3 regions of the Aliiglaciecola litoralis genome follow, and region 1 is predicted to be linked to each of the others. Evidence: predicted binding sites of a transcription regulator. Region 1 holds the regulator's gene; each other region holds the start of a gene.
What was found. The regulator FliA, encoded in region 1, starts transcription of late flagellar genes. The targets are predictions, from matches to a motif close to CTAAAGNTNNNNNNNNNNNNGCCGATA.

Region 2: ABD036_RS11025 (flagellin N-terminal helical domain-containing protein) is a predicted target of FliA. The motif match lies at 4,882-4,908, and genes of this name have one in related genera.
Region 3: ABD036_RS14070 (flagellar protein MotY) is a predicted target of FliA. The motif match lies at 5,263-5,289, and genes of this name have one in related genera.

What each region holds. Positions count from the first base shown of each region.
Region 1 covers NZ_BAAAFD010000007.1:80,915-87,739, reverse strand. Annotated here, with positions in the region: gene flhF (flagellar biosynthesis GTPase FlhF) at 1-984, shown strand, start outside; gene ABD036_RS12635 (MinD/ParA family protein) at 981-1,847, shown strand; gene ABD036_RS12630 (RNA polymerase sigma factor FliA) at 1,844-2,575, shown strand; gene cheY (chemotaxis response regulator CheY) at 2,615-2,998, shown strand; gene ABD036_RS12620 (protein phosphatase CheZ) at 3,034-3,801, shown strand; gene ABD036_RS12615 (chemotaxis protein CheA) at 3,815-5,947, shown strand; gene ABD036_RS12610 (protein-glutamate methylesterase/protein-glutamine glutaminase) at 6,238-6,825, shown strand, end outside.
Region 2 covers NZ_BAAAFD010000005.1:260,870-267,694, forward strand. Annotated here, with positions in the region: gene ABD036_RS11005 (hypothetical protein) at 1-256, opposite strand, end outside; gene ABD036_RS11010 (flagellin N-terminal helical domain-containing protein) at 984-1,808, shown strand; gene ABD036_RS11015 (flagellin N-terminal helical domain-containing protein) at 2,173-3,015, shown strand; gene ABD036_RS11020 (flagellin N-terminal helical domain-containing protein) at 3,505-4,335, shown strand; gene ABD036_RS11025 (flagellin N-terminal helical domain-containing protein) at 5,075-5,899, shown strand; gene ABD036_RS11030 (flagellar protein FlaG) at 5,988-6,410, shown strand; gene fliD (flagellar filament capping protein FliD) at 6,430-6,825, shown strand, end outside.
Region 3 covers NZ_BAAAFD010000008.1:178,958-185,782, forward strand. Annotated here, with positions in the region: gene ABD036_RS14050 (heme NO-binding domain-containing protein) at 1-262, shown strand, start outside; gene ABD036_RS14055 (glycoside hydrolase family 97 protein) at 414-2,483, opposite strand; gene ABD036_RS14060 (hypothetical protein) at 2,661-2,990, shown strand; gene glpQ (glycerophosphodiester phosphodiesterase) at 3,319-4,338, shown strand; gene ABD036_RS14070 (flagellar protein MotY) at 4,362-5,222, opposite strand; gene rnt (ribonuclease T) at 5,423-6,046, shown strand; gene purF (amidophosphoribosyltransferase) at 6,078-6,825, opposite strand, start outside.

The sequences.
Region 1 (6,825 bases):
CCCGTAAATATTGCTCCAAAGATCGCACCGACAAGCAATACGCAACAACAGCATGATGCATCGGCCATCAGTGAGATTAAAAACGAGCTTAATGCGTTAAGAGGTATGTTGCAGTTCCAAGTGTCTGGTCTCATCAAGCAAGAGCAGCAACGCTCGCATCCATTGCATGGCTATCTGGCATCTCGCTTAGAAGCTATGGGGATCAGTGAATCAATCGCCTCAGATGTGGTCTCATATACCCCTGAATCAGCTGATGAACGTCAGGCATGGTTGTTTCTGTTAAAATTAATGGCCAATCGCATTCATACCTCTGGCAATGCTATTTTAGACACCGAAGGTGTTGTTGCGTTAGTTGGGCCGACCGGAACCGGTAAAACCACCACGATTGCTAAACTAGCGGCACGGGCAGCACAGCGTTATGGTGCTGAGCAAGTGGCACTGGTAACAATTGATTCCTATCGTATAGCCGCTTACGAACAATTAGCCACTTATGGAAAAATTATTGGCTGCGCTGTAAAAAAAGCGCAAAATGCAGAAGAATTATCAGATATACTTTTCCAACTGCGAAACAAACGACTAGTATTGATTGATACAGCGGGCTTTGGTCAAAGAGACTCCCGATTAATCAAGCAGTTAGATACATTGAATCAGCATTCATGTGCTACTATTAAGAAATATGTCGTGATGCAGGCAAATGCGCAGCACACAGTGATGCAGCATACAATTAATGCATATAAGTCGATTGCTTTGGAAGGATGTATTTTGACAAAGTTAGACGAATGTTACAGTCTTGGAGAGGCGATCAGTGTTGCGGTTGAACACAAATTAGCCATCAGTTATATCACCGATGGACAAAGAGTCCCTGAAGATATTAAAGTTGCAGATGCAAAGTATTTAATCTCAGCAGCGGCTAAGCTTTATAAAAAATACGGTATGATCCATACTAACAAGCCAGAAAACACAAGATCGGCATTGGCAGTATGATTGAGGACCAAGCGAGTAGCTTAAGACGAATGAATCAATCTCGATTAATTAAAGTGATCGCAGTTACCGGCGGTAAAGGTGGGGTGGGGAAAACCAACATTACCCTTAACACTGCGATTGCAATGGCAAAAAAAGGCAAGCGAGTCATGGTCTTAGACGCTGATCTTGGATTAGCGAATGTGGACGTGATGCTGGGCTTGCGAGTAGAGAAAAATCTCTCTCATGTACTTTCAGGTGAATGCACATTGGATGATGTGTTGGTGATGGGGCCCCATGGGATCCTTATTGCACCAGCAACCTCCGGTACCCAATCAATGACTGAACTCAGCCAAACAGAGCACGCTGGACTTATTCGTGCATTTGGTGAGCTGCGCGCTGATATTGACGTGCTGTTAGTGGATACTGCTGCGGGTATTTCTGACATGGTGTTAAGTTTTTCTCGCGCATCTCAAGACATCATGATGGTAGTCTGTGATGAACCCACCTCACTCACAGATGCTTACGCGTTGATTAAATTACTGAATCGTGAACACGGTGTGTTCAAGTTCAAAATTGTCGCCAATATGGTGCGCAACATGCGAGAAGGGCAAGAACTATTTGCCAAGCTATCTAAAGTGACCAATCGATTCTTAGATGTGGCCTTGGAGCTGGTGGCAACTATTCCTTATGACGAAAATATTCGTAAATCGGTACGCAAACAAAAAGCCATTGTTGATGCATATCCTGCGTCACCTGCTGCAGTAGCAATTAGAGGGTTAGCCGACAAAGCACTGACTTGGCCTATTCCAAATCAGCCAGGTGGACACCTTGAGTTTTTCCTAGAGCAACTTATTGCCGAGAAAGTGGTTGGTGGTCAAGGGTGAATAGAAAAGCTGCAGCTTATCAACAACAGGCCGACACGGCTCAATTGGTAGAGAGGCATGCTTCACTTGTCAAACGCATAGCGCATCATTTGCTAGCGCGACTTCCTGCCAGTGTGTTGGTTGATGACTTAATTCAATCTGGCATGATAGGTTTGCTAGAAGCGGCACGAAATTTCGATGGTACCAAGGGGGCCAGCTTTGAGACATTCGCGGGTATTCGTATACGCGGTGCCATGCTGGATGAAATTCGCAAAGGCGATTGGACACCTCGCTCGGTACACAAAAATGGTCGTGCTATTACCGAGGCGATCAACCAGGTCGAAAAAGAGACCGGCAGAGATGCACGAGATGTAGACGTAGCAGAAAAATTGGAAGTGTCTCTGACAGACTACCATCAGATGCTCAATGAAGTGAACGCTGGAAAGATAATCGGTATTGAAGATCTGGGTATTACTGAAGATGTGATCACCACGGAACAAACGAAAGGCAGCGACACGCCTTTTCAAGATTTATTGCAAGGTTCGTTTCAAAAAGCCTTGGCGCATGCTATTACTACATTACCAGAGCGAGAAGCAATTGTTTTATCATTGTATTATGATGAAGAATTAAATTTACGGGAAATCGGTGAAGTGCTCGAGGTCAGTGAATCAAGAGTCAGCCAAATCCACAGTCAGGCGATGCTAAAACTGAAAAATAAAATGCAGTCTTGGCGACTAAACGAAGAATAATAGATAATAATTTTGGTTTAATCCTCATTGGAGGCAGTTTTGGATAAAAATATGAAAATTCTCGTTGTTGACGATTTTTCAACAATGAGACGTATCATCAAGAATTTACTTAAAGATCTTGGTTTTACTAATGTACAAGAAGCCGATGACGGGAGCACGGCATTGCCGATGCTACAACAGAGCGATTTTGACTTTGTCGTTACCGACTGGAATATGCCTGGCATGCAGGGAATTGATTTGCTTCGTGCGATACGAGCAGATGACAACCTCAAACACTTACCGGTGTTAATGGTGACGGCTGAGGCTAAGAAAGAACAAATCGTTGCGGCTGCACAAGCCGGTGTCAACGGCTACGTTGTGAAACCGTTTACCGCCAATACATTGAAAGAAAAACTAGACAAAATTTTTGAGAGACTGGGTTAAGACTCACCCGATGACAACCAATTAGGAGTGTCTGAATGACCGGTTCTGCTAAAGCTCCGTTGTCTCTTGACGAAGCTAAAAAATTAGTCGAGTTACTTGAGTCCGGAGATAACCAAGCTGCCTCTGAATTGCTAGAGGAAGCTTCCTTGACGAATTCTGTTGAATTATTTGCTGAAGTGGGCAAGCTCACACGGCAACTTCATGACTCGCTCAATACGTTTCAACTCGATCCTCGCATTTCCAATCTTGCTATTGAAGATATCCCCGACGCGCAAAGTCGTCTCATGTACGTGATTGAGACCACTGAGCAGGCCGCCAATACCACGATGGACGCGGTAGAAAAGAGCATGCCCATCGCCGAAAAACTGCATGTTGGTATTGCCAAAGTCTTGCCTGAATGGAAAAAGCTGATGTCCAGACAAATGGAACTCGGCGAATTTAAATCTTTATGTAATGAATTAGACAAGCTGTTAGAAGAATCTTCTGCAGATACTGCTAAACTCAATGTGTTGTTGACTGATGTGTTGATGGCACAAGGATACCAAGACTTGACTGGCCAGGTTATTCGCCGAGTCATTGAGTTAGTAAAAGAAGTCGAAGACAGTCTGGTACACATGCTGACGGTATTTGGAGCACCTGAAACAGCGGCTTTAAAACCGAAAGTTGATGAAAGTACTCACAAATCTGACAAAGAGTCCGATAAAGTGAAAGCGGAAGGACCCATTATCGATGCAGAAACGCGTGATGATGTTGTGTCAAGTCAGGATGACGTTGACGACTTACTATCTAGTTTAGGGTTTTAAGAGGAATTGGTTCATGTCTTTTGAAGTTGACGAGGAAATCCTACAGGACTTTTTGGTCGAAGCCGGTGAAATACTGGAACAACTGCAAGAACAGCTTGTTGATCTCGAAAACAATCCAGAAGACTCTGATCTGCTGAATGCGATTTTCCGTGGTTATCATACCGTCAAAGGCGGGGCTGGATTTTTAGCGCTCAGCGAATTGGTGGATATCTGCCACGGCGCCGAGAATGTCTTCGATGTGATGCGTAATCAGCAACGTACGTTAACCCCTGAGTTAATGGACGTTATTTTGCAGGCCACCGATGTCGTGGTTGAAATGTTCGAAAACGTCAAAGCCCGTGAGCCACTTGAACCTGCAGCACCAGAACTACTTGAAACACTTCACCGTCTGAGTAAACCTGAATCTCAAGATGCTGCTGCGCCTGCAGCGCCGGCTCCAGCGGCAACAGCTCCACCGCCACCACCAGCCTCCTCAGGTGAAGGCAGCATAGACGAAATTTCAGAAGACGAATTTGAAGCTTTATTAGATGAGTTACATGGCAGTGCCTCACCAAGCGCACCTGCTCCTGCAGCACCAGCAAGCGTGCTCGATGACAACAGTGAAGACATTACCGACGATGAATTTGAAGCTTTGTTGGATCAATTGCATGGTGAAGGACAATTCGTTGCAGAAAAAGAATCGGCACCTGCTGTTTCTGCTCCAGCAGCTCCTGCAGCCAGTGATTCAGACTCTGATGAAATCTCTGACGATGAATTCGAAGCGCTATTAGATCAATTACATGGTTCGGGTAAAGGACCAGCGGTAAAAGAGCCAGCTAAAGCTGCGCCTCCACCACCGCCACCGCCGCCACCGCCACCACCGCCGCCACCGCCGCCTCCAACGCCAGTGGCTGCCGCAGCGCCAGCACCCGTTGCTAAACCTGTGGTAAAAGCACCGGCCAAAAAAGATGATAAAAAGTCTGCTTCGGCTGCGGCACAAGGCGAAACGACAGTTCGGGTTGATACCAAACGACTCGACCAGATCATGAATATGGTGGGGGAATTGGTGTTAGTCAGAAACCGCCTTCTAAGTCTTGGTATTAACATTAACGACGAAGCTATGACTAAGGCCATTGCTAACCTTGATGTGGTAACGGGTGACCTGCAAGGGGCGGTAATGAAAACCCGTATGCAGCCCATTAAGAAAGTGTTTGGTCGATTCCCTCGGGTCGTCAGAGACCTGGCGCGCAGCCTGAAAAAAGAAATTACCCTAGAGTTAGAAGGTGAAGAAACCGATTTAGATAAAAACTTGGTTGAAGCACTGGCAGATCCGTTAGTTCACTTAGTCAGAAACTCTGTCGATCATGGCATCGAAATGCCTGAAGACCGCGTTGCGGCAGGCAAGCCATCAATGGGAGTTGTGAAGTTATCTGCGTCTCAAGAAGGTGATCATATTCTGCTTACCATCGAAGATGATGGTAAAGGAATGGATGCCGAGAAGCTTAAAGAAATTGCGATTAGTCGCGGTGTATTGGATGCCGATGCAGCGGCTAGGATGTCTGATGTAGAAGCCTTTAATTTGATTTTTGCTCCTGGGTTTTCCACCAAAACAGAAATATCAGATATTTCAGGTCGCGGTGTGGGAATGGATGTGGTTAAAACCAAAATTAACCAACTCAATGGTACCGTGAATATTGATTCAGCGTTGGGTAAAGGCACACGACTCGAAATAAAAGTGCCACTTACGTTAGCCATCTTACCAACCTTGATGATTGTGGTTGGTGAACAGACTTTCGCTTTACCGCTAGGCGCAGTCAATGAAATCATTAATATGGATATGAGTAAGACCAATACCGTTGACAGTCAATTGACGATGATTGTGCGCTCCAAAGCGATACCACTATTTTACCTACGAGACTGGTTGAAAAATGGCAAAGGTAGTACGGATAAAAATCAAGGTCATGTTGTGGTAGTGCAAATTGGTACGCAACAAGTGGGTTTTGTGGTTGATGCGCTTATAGGTCAAGAAGAAGTTGTGATTAAACCGTTGGATGCATTATTGCAAGGCACGCCTGGAATGGCTGGCGCGACTATAACCAGCGACGGCGGTATTGCATTAATTATTGATATTCCAAACTTGCTTAAGCGTTACGCAAAGAAAAAGTAGCTGAATAAATTAATGTTCATTACAAGGGAAAGTATCTAAGCATTTGATTTAGTGTGTTTTCTACCTCCCCTTGTTAGTGAAGGTCGCGAGGCTAGCGGCGTACCTACCCAAGACAACCTGCAAAATTAACAGATAGTTCCACACCTTAAGTGGTGTAGCGGTGCTGTATACAGTAATATACCGAGATGACTATGCGCAGATTGAAATGTAAGCTGTGGGTAGGTAAAAAATTTACCTTTTAGAATAATTAAAATGGATTCCGATCCAACATTTGAGGGCAGTGTTAACCGATGGCATACCGAGTACTAGTGGTCGATGACTCCAGCTTTTTTTGCCGTCGGGTTAAAGATATACTGAATCAAGATCCCATGTTGGATGTAGTAGGCATAGCTCGCAACGGTCAGCAAGCGATTAGCATGGTTGCCGAGCTTAAACCGGATGTAGTCACCATGGATGTTGAAATGCCGGTGATGGATGGCATTACCGCAGTAAAAAGAATCATGAAGTCTCATCCGCTGCCCATTTTGATGTTTTCTTCGTTAACCCATGATGGCGCGCAAGCGACCCTTGATGCTCTTGATGCGGGGGCCTTAGATTTCCTGCCAAAGAAATTTGAAGACATTGCCAGTAATCGCAGAGAGTCAATTGACCTTTTGCAATCACGAGTCAAAGCGCTTGCCGCAAAACGAGCTAGTTTCAGCAGGCGAGCTATTCAAACGCCGTCTCCAGGCACCACGGTCAAAACTCAAGTGTTTATGCGCTCGACCAGTCAAGCCGTTGCGCCACCTTCTTCTGAAGCCCCGAGTGTTTTAACGGGTTCCGTAACCAGAGCTTCAGGAAAGCGATACGCAGTGCTTGCGCTTGGGACTTCCACTGGC
Region 2 (6,825 bases), on a different contig from region 1:
CATTAAGCAATAATTTGCCATCAGGCATAACCGTTAGTTTAGGATCCCGTAAATCGCAGTGTGCAATTGTAATACGACTTTGAGCGATAATTTGTCCTTCGTAATTAAGTATCATTATTCGTACCGCACCATCAACCCCCATATGATCGGTGGCTTCACGATAACAGCAAATCAGTTGGCGGTTGTATTCACACAAATCAGTAAAGGCATTATGTTTGGGCGAAACTGTCAGTTTCTTGGTCCAGTGAAATTGCATATGTTCGATTAATTTCCAATAAAAAATACATTAAGCGTCAGTTAATTAGATTGCTAACCTGAACTCGGAGTAATACGTGCCTATCAATAACGCCCTTTTTACGCTTATCTGCGTTGCGTTTTCTAGCAATAGGCCAGCTATTACGTACGAAAACTCGCCTTGCTAATCGCAAAAATTGCATCATTGATGTGTGTTTTACAAGTTCGCTTTTATATATCCCCTCTAAAACTTTGAAATCGTTATGTAATATTTAATTTCTCGACACATCTTACCCCGAGTTCAGGTTAGGTAACCTGAACTCGGAGTAATACGTGCCTATCAATAACGCCCTTTTTACGCTTATCTGCGTTGCGTTTTCTAGCAATAGGCCAGCTATTACGTACGAAAACTCGCCTTGCTAATCGCAAAAATTGCATCATTGATGTGTGTTTTACAAGTTCGCTTTTATATATCCCCTCTAAAACTTTGAAATCGTTATGTAATATTTAATTTCTCGACACATCTTACCCCGAGTTCAGGTTAACTAATGCGGCAATAAATTGCCATTTGAATAAAAAACGGCAAATTTTTGTTAAAGGGATTTTAGGATCCGTCGATACCCTTACCTGAGAGAGCCAGTAACACCAACTTTTCTATTGATCAGTTGATGTTCTTGAATGTGTTTTTTAACCGCCGAGTTTTTTCGGTTGCCAGCGAAACGCTGGACTGAGAGTGTAGGAGATATCCCATGGGATTATTCGTCAATACCAACGTTTCGTCTTTAAATGCGCAACGTCAATTATTCGATTCATCAAACCGTTTAGGCACGTCTTTCGAGCGTTTGTCTTCTGGTTTCCGTATCAACCGTGCATCAGATGATGCTGCCGGTCTGCAAATCACCGATCGCTTGACCACTCAGGTCCAGGGTCTTAACCAAGCCGTACGTAACGCCAATGACGCGATTTCGCTAGCGCAAACCGCTGAAGGCGCGTTGGGTGAGGTAACAAACTCACTACAACGTATCCGTACGCTTGCAGTACAATCACAAAACGGTATCAACACTTCTGCTGACCGTTTAGCACTGCAAAAAGAAGTATCTGCCCTTAAAACTGAAATATCACGTATCTCAACGGATTCACAGTTTGCTGGCGTCGATATCCTAACCGGTGGCTTCTCAGCTGCTTTCTTAGTGGGCGCAAACGGCGGACAGACAATCTCTATCAACCTATCTCGTAGCGGTGGATATGGCGCGTCTGGTCTAGGTTTGACCAATACTTCTGTAGCAAATATTGCAGATGCATCTGCCACGTTGACGTCAATCACCGCTGCTATATCCACAGTTGGAGCTGTACGTGCCGACTTGGGTGCCTTGCAAAACCGTTTCCAATCTACCATCAGAAACTTAAGTAACATTTCAGAAAATGTTGCCGGTGCACGTGGTCGTATCCGAGATACTGACTTCGCCACAGAAACTGCAGAATTGACTAAAAACCAGATTATCCAACAAGCAAGTTTGACTGTTTTGTCGCAGGCTAATCAGCGTCCGCAGTCAGCACTTCAGCTTCTAGGGTAAAAAAATACGCTTGGGATATTAAAGCCAGGAGGTAGTGTTTCCTAATTTAATGGCCCAAAACGTAGAGAGCCCGCTCACTCTCTCCTAACGTAAGAGCGCTTAGCCGACTAATTTAGTCGGCTTTTTTCGTGGTTTAAGTTCATGATTTTAAAGGAAATAAAAATTTAGCTGAAAATTAGTCTAAAGGAAAAATTGGATCCGAACGATACAGGTTGCAAGAGCGATGTATATCTAAAAAATAAAATAAGTACACGCCATAAAAAATAGTGACGCACTAATAATAATAATAGCGCACGTTGATGCTCAAAGACCGGAAAAAATAAAAACAGGTCGAGCAGTTTGCAAAAATCGTTAGGAGAAAAAAATGTCTTTATTCGTCAACACGAACGTGTCGTCGTTGAATGCAAGGCGTCAGCTATTCACGTCGAACAACGAACTCAGCACTGCCTTTGAAAGGCTATCGTCTGGTTTTCGCATCAATAACGCAAAAGATGATGCAGCTGGACTACAAATCTCAAACCGTCTAACAACTCAAATATTGGGTCTGGACATGGCTGTAAGAAACGCCAATGACGGTATTTCGTTAGCGCAAACTGCGGAAGGTGCATTGGCTGAAACCACGTCAGCACTGCAACGTATTCGGGTGCTAGCGGTTCAATCACAAAACGGAATCAATGGTTCTGCGGATCGTTTGGCACTGCAAAAAGAAGTGTCTGCGTTAAAAGCAGAAATCAGTCGAATTGCCGCAACTTCACAATTTGGTGGCGTGAATATCCTTGGTGGTACTTTCTCGTCAGCATTTTTAGTCGGCGCCAACCCGGGTCAAACGATCAGTGTCAATATCTCACGCTTAGGTGGTTATGGTACATCCGGTTTGTTTGGTGCACAGAGTAACCCTGCTAATAACGTGTCAGTAGTCACAGAAGCGGATGCTTCTCGTGCCATGACGGCAGTGTTAGGTGCTATATCCATCATTGATGCAAAACGCGCTGATTTGGGTGCAATTCAAAACCGGTTTCAGTCAACTATTCGAAATCTAACGAATATCTCTGAAAATGTATCAGCCGCACGGTCACGTATCCGAGATACCGATTTTGCAACTGAAACAGCAGAATTGACACGTTATCAAATCATCCAGCAGGCCAGCATTACGGTGCTTAGCCAAGCAAATCAGCGGCCTCAGGCGGCACTGCAGTTATTACAATAATAAGGGTATAAATGATGATATATGATGTCAGGCAAGCAAATGGGGCAGGCTGCAGCATCGAAGAATGATTAAGAAAGAGAACGGTCGGATTGCAAAATGTGGGGGCAGGCTGCAACCGACCGAAGAACGACAGTTTTACTATAACAACTAGCTGTAACACGCTATACAAAGACGGGTGCGAACTCTCTGCCAACTAACAAAGCCAAGGCTTTTTTAATAGGCGGTCGACTGGCGGAAAAGAAGCCAGGAGGTAGTGAGAGGTATTGAGGTTTAGGCCATCAATTCCACCCGCCGACCTGAGCTTTCGCTCTCGCTTTTTGTATAGCTTTGCAAGCAAATTGCTAAGCAAAACAATCAGTCAAATTAATGACTGACACTATCAACAAAGCATATACCATGCCAAAGTTTAAATAGTGACCAGCTAAGCAATTTACCTATAGTAAAACTAAATAATATCAACGATTTAGTATAAGAATAGGAGCGTGTGCCATGTCATTATTTGTGAACACGAATATTTCGTCAATTAATGCAAAGCGGCAACTTATTAACACCAATAACGATTTAAGTACGGCGTTTGAACGGTTGTCGTCAGGGTTTCGCATCAACAGTGCTAAAGATGATGCGGCAGGATTGCAAATATCCAATCGACTCACCACGCAAATTCTCGGCTTAGACATGGCTGTCAGGAACGCCAATGATGGTATTTCTCTGGCCCAAACAGCAGAGGGCGCATTAGCGGAAACGACCGCATCATTGCAACGGATCCGGGTCTTAGCGGTGCAATCCCAAAACGGTATTAATAACTCCGCTGACCGGGTGGCACTGCAAAAAGAAGTGTCGGCTTTAAAGCTCGAAATCAGTAGAATTGCTAGCTACAGCCAATTTGGAGGAGTCAACATTCTTGATGGCTTTTATTCCGCGCAATTTCTGGTTGGAGCAAACGCCGGGCAAACTATCAGCGTCAATATCTCCAGACCTGGTGGTTACGGTACATCCGGTTTGTTTAATGGTGCGTTAATTTCGGTTTTAACTGAGTCTCAAGCATCCGCTACCATGGGACGCATTTCCCAAGCAATTTCGATTATTGATGCCAAAAGAGCCGATCTAGGTGCGATTCAAAATCGTTTCCAATCCACTATTCGTAACTTAAGTAATATCTCTGAGAATGTGTCAGCGGCAAGATCACGTATTCGCGATACAGATTTTGCCACTGAAACGGCAAGTTTGACCCGCGCGCAAATTATTCAGCAGGCCAACTTAACGGTTTTATCTCAAGCAAACCAAAGACCCCAAGCGGCATTACAGCTGCTAGGTGGATAGAATTTTAAAATTGAAAGAGGGTAGGAACTGAGAGGCCACCCGTGGCGATAAGGAAGCTCGCTAGGCTTTGTCAAGGATAGACCTGGCGGTGATGGTACACATCACCAAAAGAAAAAGCCGACTAACAGGACTGAGAGTGTAGAAGTTTGGTTGAGAGGCCAGTATTCATTCTCTAACCCTGCCAGCCGGACAGAAACAGTATTTGCTCGTACTCCTAACGTGAGCAAGTTGGCCAGATCATTTGATCTGGCCTTTTTTTATGTATCAGTGCCAGAAATCCGACGTCACCTATGTGACTCACGTTCTTGCGATATTAAAAGCAACTGCTATGCCACAATGTGAAAATGTTGAATAAAAAACTAAAATAATCGCCTTACAGCTAAATCCGACATCCAGCTGATCCCTTTCTTTACTAAAACGCTAAGCTCAAATTCCGTACTTTTTTAGTCCGTGCTTCATCAAACCTTTTTCCTTTAATTGAAAATATCAAATAAATCAAACACTTAACTCGATCAAAAAATAGTTGTAAAAAAAACCTAAAAAAAACTAAAGATACTCAAGATGTTGTCGATAACTTTAGTTGAGGGGAATTCTGCTTGCAGGATTTTTAATTTAAGGGCGTGGTAGAGGTACCTGCTCTTAGAAAAAGTGAGGTGGCTTAATTCAGGTAACTGAATTGAGTCGACATTGAGGCGAATTACCAATTGTTTAGTAGTTTGGTGATTCTCAGGAGGTAAATATGGGTTTATTTGTAAACACCAATGTGTCTTCTTTGAACGCGCAACGTCAGTTGTTTAGTTCTGGGCAGGCATTAAGTACATCGTTCGAAAGATTGTCATCTGGTTTTCGTATCAACCGCGCTGCAGATGATGCGGCTGGTTTGCAAATTTCAGATCGATTAACCACACAGGTACAGGGCTTGAATCAAGCGGTACGTAACGCTAATGATGCAATCTCGTTAACGCAAACTGCCGAGGGTGCATTGGGTGAGGTGACTAACTCATTGCAGCGTATCCGTACATTGGCTGTACAATCGCAAAACGGTATCAATACGTCTGCTGACCGCTTGGCACTGCAAAAAGAAGTCTCAGCACTGAAAACTGAAATTTCGCGTATCTCTACCGATTCACAGTTCGCTGGGGTTGATATTCTTACCGGTAGTTTCTCTGCAGCCTTCCTTGTAGGAGCTAATGGCGGGCAAACTATTTCAGTTAACTTGTCTCGTAGCGGTGGTTATGGTTCTTCGGGATTAAACATAGGTTCATTGACTGTTGCTACAATCGCCGGCGCATCTGGCGCGCTAACTTCAATTGATCAAGCTATATCGACAGTTGGAGCAGCACGAGCAGATTTGGGTGCGCTGCAAAACCGTTTCCAATCTACTATCCGTAACTTGAGCAATATATCTGAAAATATCTCCGGTGCGCGCTCACGTATCAGAGATACTGACTTCGCAACTGAAACTGCAGAACTGACTAAAAACCAGATCATTCAGCAGGCGTCATTGTCGGTATTAAGTCAAGCTAACCAGCGTCCACAATCGGCGTTGTCGCTACTTGGATAGTAATTCCATCTAAGTAAGTTAGTCTAACAATGATAATGCCACTATACTGTGACAGTTAGTGGCTGATCATTATTTATGGAGGTGAAAGATGGACGTTAATTTTTCACAAATTGGCCAGAATATTGCTCAGCAAGATAGGTTTGCGGTAGATTCTATACAGGTGAAAGAACAAGACACGTTGTCTACTCAAAAACCTGAGGAAAAAGCGGCAGAAGATAGTCAAGAAAGGCAAGAATCGGCCGATAACAATACACCACGAAATAGTAATTCGTTAAACATTGAAAAAGCGGTTAGTGAGATCAGTGATTTCTTGCAGGCAACCAATCGCCAATTGTCGTTTTCAGTTGATGAAAAGAGTGAACGACAAGTGGTCAAGGTAACAGATTCTGAATCGGGAGAGGTGATTCGACAAATACCATCCGAGGAAGTGCTGGCACTGTCGGAAAGAATCAAAGAGCTCCAATCTGACGTAGGAAACGTAGTAGGAGTGCTGTTCAACAACCAAGCGTAACTTAATTAAGAGGTTCATTATGACAATTCAATCTCTCGGCGTAGGCTCAGGACTTGCCTTAGATGATTTAGTCACTCAGCTGATTGCAGCTGAACGTGAGCCAAAACAGAATCGTTTCGATAAAAAAGAAGAATCGCTGGACGCACAAATTTCCGGTATAGGGCAACTTAAATCGAAAATGAGTGACTTTCTCGATTCTGTCGACGAACTGCGCAGCGATAATAATCTCCAAGGTCGCGAACCGACCATTAGCAATCCGGATGAAAATACCGAGCCCTTTACCGCTGAAGCATCTAATAGTGCGGTAAAAGCTCAGTATCAAATTGCAATAACCAGACTCGCCAGCGGTAGCCGAATTGAAACGGCTAATGCTGTTGATGGTGGCTTCACTAGCAGCAGTGACTCAGTACTTTCG
Region 3 (6,825 bases), on a different contig from region 1:
CCACTCCTTTGAGTTTTTGAAAAACATTGATCCCTATATTCAGGTTGAGGTGAGAAAGCTATACCCAGACGCGGAACTACCGCGTTTCTATCATCACCCACCAGATGACTCGACTTTGGTAATGTATTATTTGTCATCACGGCATTTCGAAGATCTGGCGGTTGTTTTGATTAAAGGTTGCCTGCAGCTCTATGAACGAACGGGAATGGTCAGTAAAGAACTGGCGACCTTGAGGGCAAAGAAGCTGTTAAAATTAGCATAAAGCTTACCAGGCAATAGGTCTGTTACAGGGTCGGTGTCGCCTTAAAGCGTGCATCTAAAACAATTCAAAATAAAGAGCGGTGGAAATGTCAGCCTAACTTTTCCACCGCCCTTTTGGCTTGCGTGAAAATTCTCCCGCTCCTTTTGTTTTATTAACGCTTTTTAAATCGAACCGCGACTCCGCCAGCAGCTGCCAGTTTTAAAGAGAGTTTATCGCCTTTCTTAACGTCTTTATTCTCAATAATGATGTCATAAGGGTTGGTCTTATAGTCTGCTTTATCTCCATCACGATAGATTTGTGCTTGATAGCTGGCATTTTCATCGAGAAAATCCAGTGTCAGTTCGATAACTCGCGCATCTTCATTAGTGATGGCACCTAAATACCAATCCTGCCCCGAATAATGACGATGCTGTTTTTCTTTTCTAGCGATAACGACAAACTGCCCTACTTCACCTTGCAGTGCTTTAGTCAGCTCCCAATCAGTAGGAACATCTTTGATAAATTGAAAAGGCGCCAAATTATTCTCATAATTTTCAGGTAAATCAGCAGCCATCTGAATCGGACTATAAATGACCACATACTGTGCCAATTGCCGTGCAATGGTACTCAATGGTCGTAAATATTCACTGTTTCCCCACTCTGGACCACCTGAATGATCACGCTTGTAACTCAGATCGAATATACCCGGGGTAAAGTCCATGGGACCGGCCAACATGCGAGTAAAGGCTAATACAGGAATATGGTTAGGTGGATTGGGCGGCGCCCAACCAGAGTTATATTCTTGACCTCTTGCGCTTTCTCGAGAGATCCAATTAGGGTAAGTTCTGCGCAAGCCCGTATCTTTGACAGACTCATGAGTGTTTATCGACAAGTGATACTTGGCCGCAGTACTGACATTGTGAATAAAGTGATTCACCACATCCTGACTGTCAGTGAATTCGTACCTCATGATGCCCTTTTCATCTCGGCGTTTTAAATTTTGACCATGGGCAACATAGCCGGTTTTGATTTGTTCAACGCCCACTTTTTGATAGAGCGCGAAACCATCCTCCATCTGAGCTTCATAGTTTGTTATTCCACCAGAGGTTTCGTGGTGGCCTATCAGCTTCACTCCGATCTTTTTGCCATAGTCAGTGACTTTTTCAATATCAAAATCTGGATAGCTTTGGGTAAACGAGAATAACTCTGAGTTGGCAATCCAATCACCATCCCATCCAACATTCCAGCCTTCTACCAATACCCCATCAAAACCATGTTTGGCGGCAAAGTCCATGTATGCCATTGTGCGTTCTGTGGTTGCTCCATGCTTTTTACCGGATCCCCAAGACAGTTTATCAATGTGCATCCCCCACCATATGCCGATGTACTTGCCCGGATTGACCCAACTTACATCACCCAGTTTATTCGGTTCATTTAAGTTTAAAGCGATATAGGAGTTGATCAGATCAACCGCACTATCGCCAATAGTAATAGTGCGCCAAGGGGTGTTGAAGTCGCCTTTTTTGCGAACTGAAACCCCATCGGCACGGGGAGCTAAATCGGCAGTCAATTTGCCCATTTCTTGTTTGGTCAAGCTCATGCCTGCGTAATCAATTAAAGCGGCCTCATGGATTGCCACATGCACACCATTGGGATACTCAATCGTCATCGGAGTATGTGCTTTATTCACTTGATTTAGCGGGGTTTGATTGTATAAGTACTCGTAGCGCTCTCTGCCTTGCCCTGGGATCCAATAGGCTTTAGCCTCATGTGAGTCGGGCAAATAGAACTCCGTTAATTCACGGGTGATGGCAATATCACCTTGATGGGCTACTTCATAGCGAAAGCCGACACCGTCATCAAACACTCTAGCGCGAACATTAAAGCTTAAGTCTGTATCTTTAGTATGAGTAAATTTCACCACGACTTCGTTGTGGTTATCGCGGATTAAGCGCTGCTCTCCCCAAGGTTGCTGCCAAGTTAGATCAACCGCGTTACGGCTTACCTCTGATAATTTGAAATCCTTATAAAAGGAAGGCGCATTAACAAAAATAAAGCCAAGTTTGCTCGGTTTGATGATGTCATTGCCGTTATAAACAACCTTATACTGCGCCAGATCATTGTGATCGGTAAAAACCAGTTTGATGGATTTATCCGGTGACTCAACTAAGATTTCAGCAGCGTGTATAACCGTACTTAACCCAAGGATAATGAATGAGACAAGTGAAATGGGCAAACGCATGACAGCTCTCCTTTGTGCATAATGTGAGGTGAGTATTAAACACTTGTTAATAAAAATAAAGACAATCCTTAAACGTTTAAGGCAGATCAGAGCAGTCATGAGTTAAACCGCCTTGTTTGCAGACATTAACAACCTTGACTAATCTAAAAGACACACCTGTTTACTTGTGATGCCATTATGCCAACCATAAAATCCAGCGATCTTGTGATTAATCAGGCAATTTCGGCCAGTGCACCGGACTCGCTACTCACTATTGACGTTGAGAGTGAAAACCCACTTTCAACCGGCACCTACGAATTTCAGTTAGTGGTTACTGACGATTCAGGAAACAATTCAGCGCCAGCGACAGTTAGAATCACCATTGCTGACGATAAAGCCCCTACCGCGGTGATTGATGCACCGAATCGAGTGGGGTTTGCCGAGGACTTTTCATTAAGTGGTAGACGTTCTATCGACATCGGAGGCAAACTGACTAAATTCGTATGGACGCTGATAAAAACCCCATAAGATTAACGTTAGGTAAGCCGTTTACCACTTGCCACCCGACACTGGAAGTAAAAGGCTTGCTGCGATCGGGCGAGTATCAATTTCAGTTAGTCGTCATTGATGACTCTGGCAATACAAGTAAAACAGCGATCGTAAGTGTTTTGGTTGGGCAGAGGCGAACGTTTTACCAGACACTTCAGAACTGGTTTTCCCGCCTGTTCAGATTTTTTAACTTGAACATCGACTAACAAACCGGTTTTTCTCAGACCTTCAATTAAAGGGCACGACAGACTGTCATCTTGCACTAAAATCCGGTACTTTCGTCACAATCGTTTTAATGGACACTAGTATGAATCGGATTTCTGTTTGTTGTTTCATTCTCCTAAGCTCACTATTGAGTTCACTTTGCTTGGCTAAACCTGTTGTCATTGCCCACCGAGGGGCATCGGGCTATTTGCCTGAACACACGCTTGAAGCGGCTATTTTAGCCTATGCCCAAGGGGCCGATTTTATTGAGCAAGATATTGTGCTTAGCAAAGATCACGTGCCCATTGTGTTACATGATATCCACCTTGAGTCTGTCACTAATGTTGAAAGCGTTTTTCCCAACCGACATCGTGCCGATAATCGCTTTTATGCGATTGATTTTACCTTGGCAGAGCTCCAGCAATTGCAAAAACATGAGCGCACTGATCCACAAGGTCATCAGGTGTATGCAAACCGATACCAAGGCTTGTCGCCGTTTAAAATTAGTACCTTGGAACAACATATAAACCTTGTGATGCAATTAAATCGTCAATTTGGCAAACAGGTGGGATGGTATCCGGAAATTAAATCGCCAGCTTGGCATCGTCAACAAGGTGCCGATATCAGCAAGGTTGTGCTTGAACTATTACGCAAATATCAGTTGGATCGCGCGGATAGCAACCTGTTTGTACAATGTTTTGATTTTACCGAAACCCAAAGGTTACGTAACGAGCTTGGGGCCAAGGTAAAGCTGGTACAACTCATTGCCGAAAATGATTGGAACGAGTCCAGCACCAATTACGATAGACTCAAGACAATTGAGGGATTAAAAGAGATTGCACGGGTAGCACAAGGCATAGGTCCTTGGTTACCACAATTGTTTGACCTAAACACACTGCAACCAACAGACTTAACCAAACACGCGAAGCAGCAAGGGTTACTTATTCATCCATACACCTTCAGGGTCGATCAACTCCCTCAAGGGTTAAACAGTCAGGCCACTCTCGATATTTTGTTTGAAGGATTACAAGTAGACGGGGTGTTTAGTGATTTCACCGACGTGGTAGTAGATTATTTAAAGGCCAAACCAAGTCCATCTGTTAAGTCACCGAGCGAATTCTAAACTGGAAATATAAAAGGCGAAGTCTACTTCGCCATCCTGATCACCACTCGACGGTTTTTCGCGCGTGACATTTTATTGTCATTAGGTGCAACATGACGGCGTTCACCATGCCCGGTAACTTCAATTCGAGATGGGTCAACGCCCATATCACTGAAAAAGGTTTTTATCTCAACCGCCCGTCGAATAGAAAGTTGTTTGTTGTTCCAACTTCCGCCGTAGCTATCGGTATAACCGTCCAATAAAATCAAATCTAAGTCGGTATCTTCTTTTAGATACTCGCCGATCATCTGCAATCGTTTCTTCGAATATTTAGTCAGGTCAATGCTGTTACTTTGGTAACTGAGCACCGTATAAGAAATATCCTCAAAACTAAACGGCAGTAAGTTGGCTACACATTGGGCAAATTCAGTGTAGGGGCGAGAAAAGTTACTGGCGTTGAGTGCCACTGCAATTTTATCAAAATCACTGTACCAGTCTTGATAATACAAGGTTGGCCAATAGCCCTTTTCAAGTTCAGACAACATGGTCCAAGCCGCTTTTTCAGGAAGGTCGCCATTGTATTGCTTACGGATCGGCATCTGTGCAATTTCACGTTGCATCTGACCCGGCATCCATGCTGGTGGCACTGAGTAAACGGCAGCTACAGCGTAATTTCGCGGTAATTTAAACATGTCTAACTCAAATTCCATATTGAGTTGCTTAGATGCTAAACTGGTGAACATGGCTTCACCGTAACCGGGGAGTTGGTGGCTTAAAGTGCATTGTAAGCGAGACTTTTCAATGAGCTGCCAATCAGATGCTTCCACCGAGGAAGAATAATGTCTCAATCCCCCTGCAGCAGAGAAACTAATAGCCATACTGATGGCAATCACGCACTTTTTCATATCAACAGTCATTCCACAGTATTAAATGCTCTTTTAAGCATATCGACAAAATCACAAAAATATTTAGCTATTCTAGCAGCCGACCAAGCTTTGTTGCAGCTTGTTTTTGCGACATTATCGCTTATGGCACGAATGCAACTGGAAGAGGCGCCTAAAAATTGCCATAATACGCAGCTATTCTGGCAGTTCGCAAGGCACTCATGTCACAATCTCCACCTCTTTTAAGTCAACGATTTCGTGGCTATTTCCCGGTCGTTATTGACGTCGAAACGGCGGGTTTTAATGCGCAAGCCGATGCGCTACTCGAATTAGCAGCGGTTACATTAAAGATGGATGGGAATGGCGATCTACAAATCGATCAGACGTTTCACTACCACATCGAACCATTTGAAGGGGCAAACTTAGAGCAGGCTGCCCTTGAGTTTAATGGTATTGATCCTTATTGCGCCCTGCGTGGGGCAATTGATGAAACTGAAGCGATGAAAGATTTATGTAAGCAAATCAGAAAGAGTCAGAAGGCTGCAGATTGTCAGCGCTCTGTCATTGTGGCGCATAATGCCTCTTTTGATCAGGGTTTTGTCAATGCAGCAGTGGAACGCAGCAAAATCAAGCGTGCGCCCTTTCATCCTTTTGTGTCATTTGACACCACGAGTTTAGCGGGTTTAACACTAGGACAAACAGTATTGGTGAAAGCCTGTGAAGCGGCCCAAATTGAATTTGATCAGCGCGAAGCGCACTCCGCACTTTATGATACTCAAAAAACCGCTGAGCTGTTTTGCTATATGGTCAACCGCTGGAAAGCCTTGGGTGGCTGGACTAACTAATCGAAGGTCACAGCCAGCCTAAGCAGCGCCGTTAGATGTCTACATCCACCGCATCAGAATCCATATTGTGCATTTCAAGGTTACTTAACTCAGTTTGAATAACCGCATTTTTAGCGCACTCTGAGCGAGCACTGTCGATGCGCTCTAAGTAGGCTTGATCAACATCACCGGTAATGTAATCGCCATCAAAAACCGACGTCTCAAAACGCTTAATAGAAGGGTTTTCGAGACTAACCGCATCAACCAAATCTTCGATATCTTGGAAAATTAAGCCATCCGCTTTTATCAGTTCGCTAATTTCTTCAATATCACGGCCATAAGCGATTAACTCGTTGGCACTTGGCATATCAATGCCATACACGTTTGGAAAGCGGATTTCCGGCGCTGCTGAGGCGAAATAGACTTTCTTCGCACCTGACTCTCGGGCCATTTCAATAATTTGCTCAGAGGTTGTGCCACGGACGATGGAATCGTCAACCAGCAATACATTTTTGCCCTTAAATTCAGACTTGATCGCATTGAGTTTACGGCGCACAGATTTACGTCGCATGGTTTGACCCGGCATAATGAAGGTGCGACCAATATAGCGGTTCTTTACATAACCCTGTCGATAGGGCAAATCCAGCTCAATGGCTATTTGCAACGCTACATCCATGGAAGTTTCAGGAATTGGGATCACCACATCAATATCAAGGTCGGCCCATTCTCTAGCGATTTTCTGGCCTAACTTTTTGCCCATATTGACTCGTGATGCATAAACCGAAATACCATCGATGAAC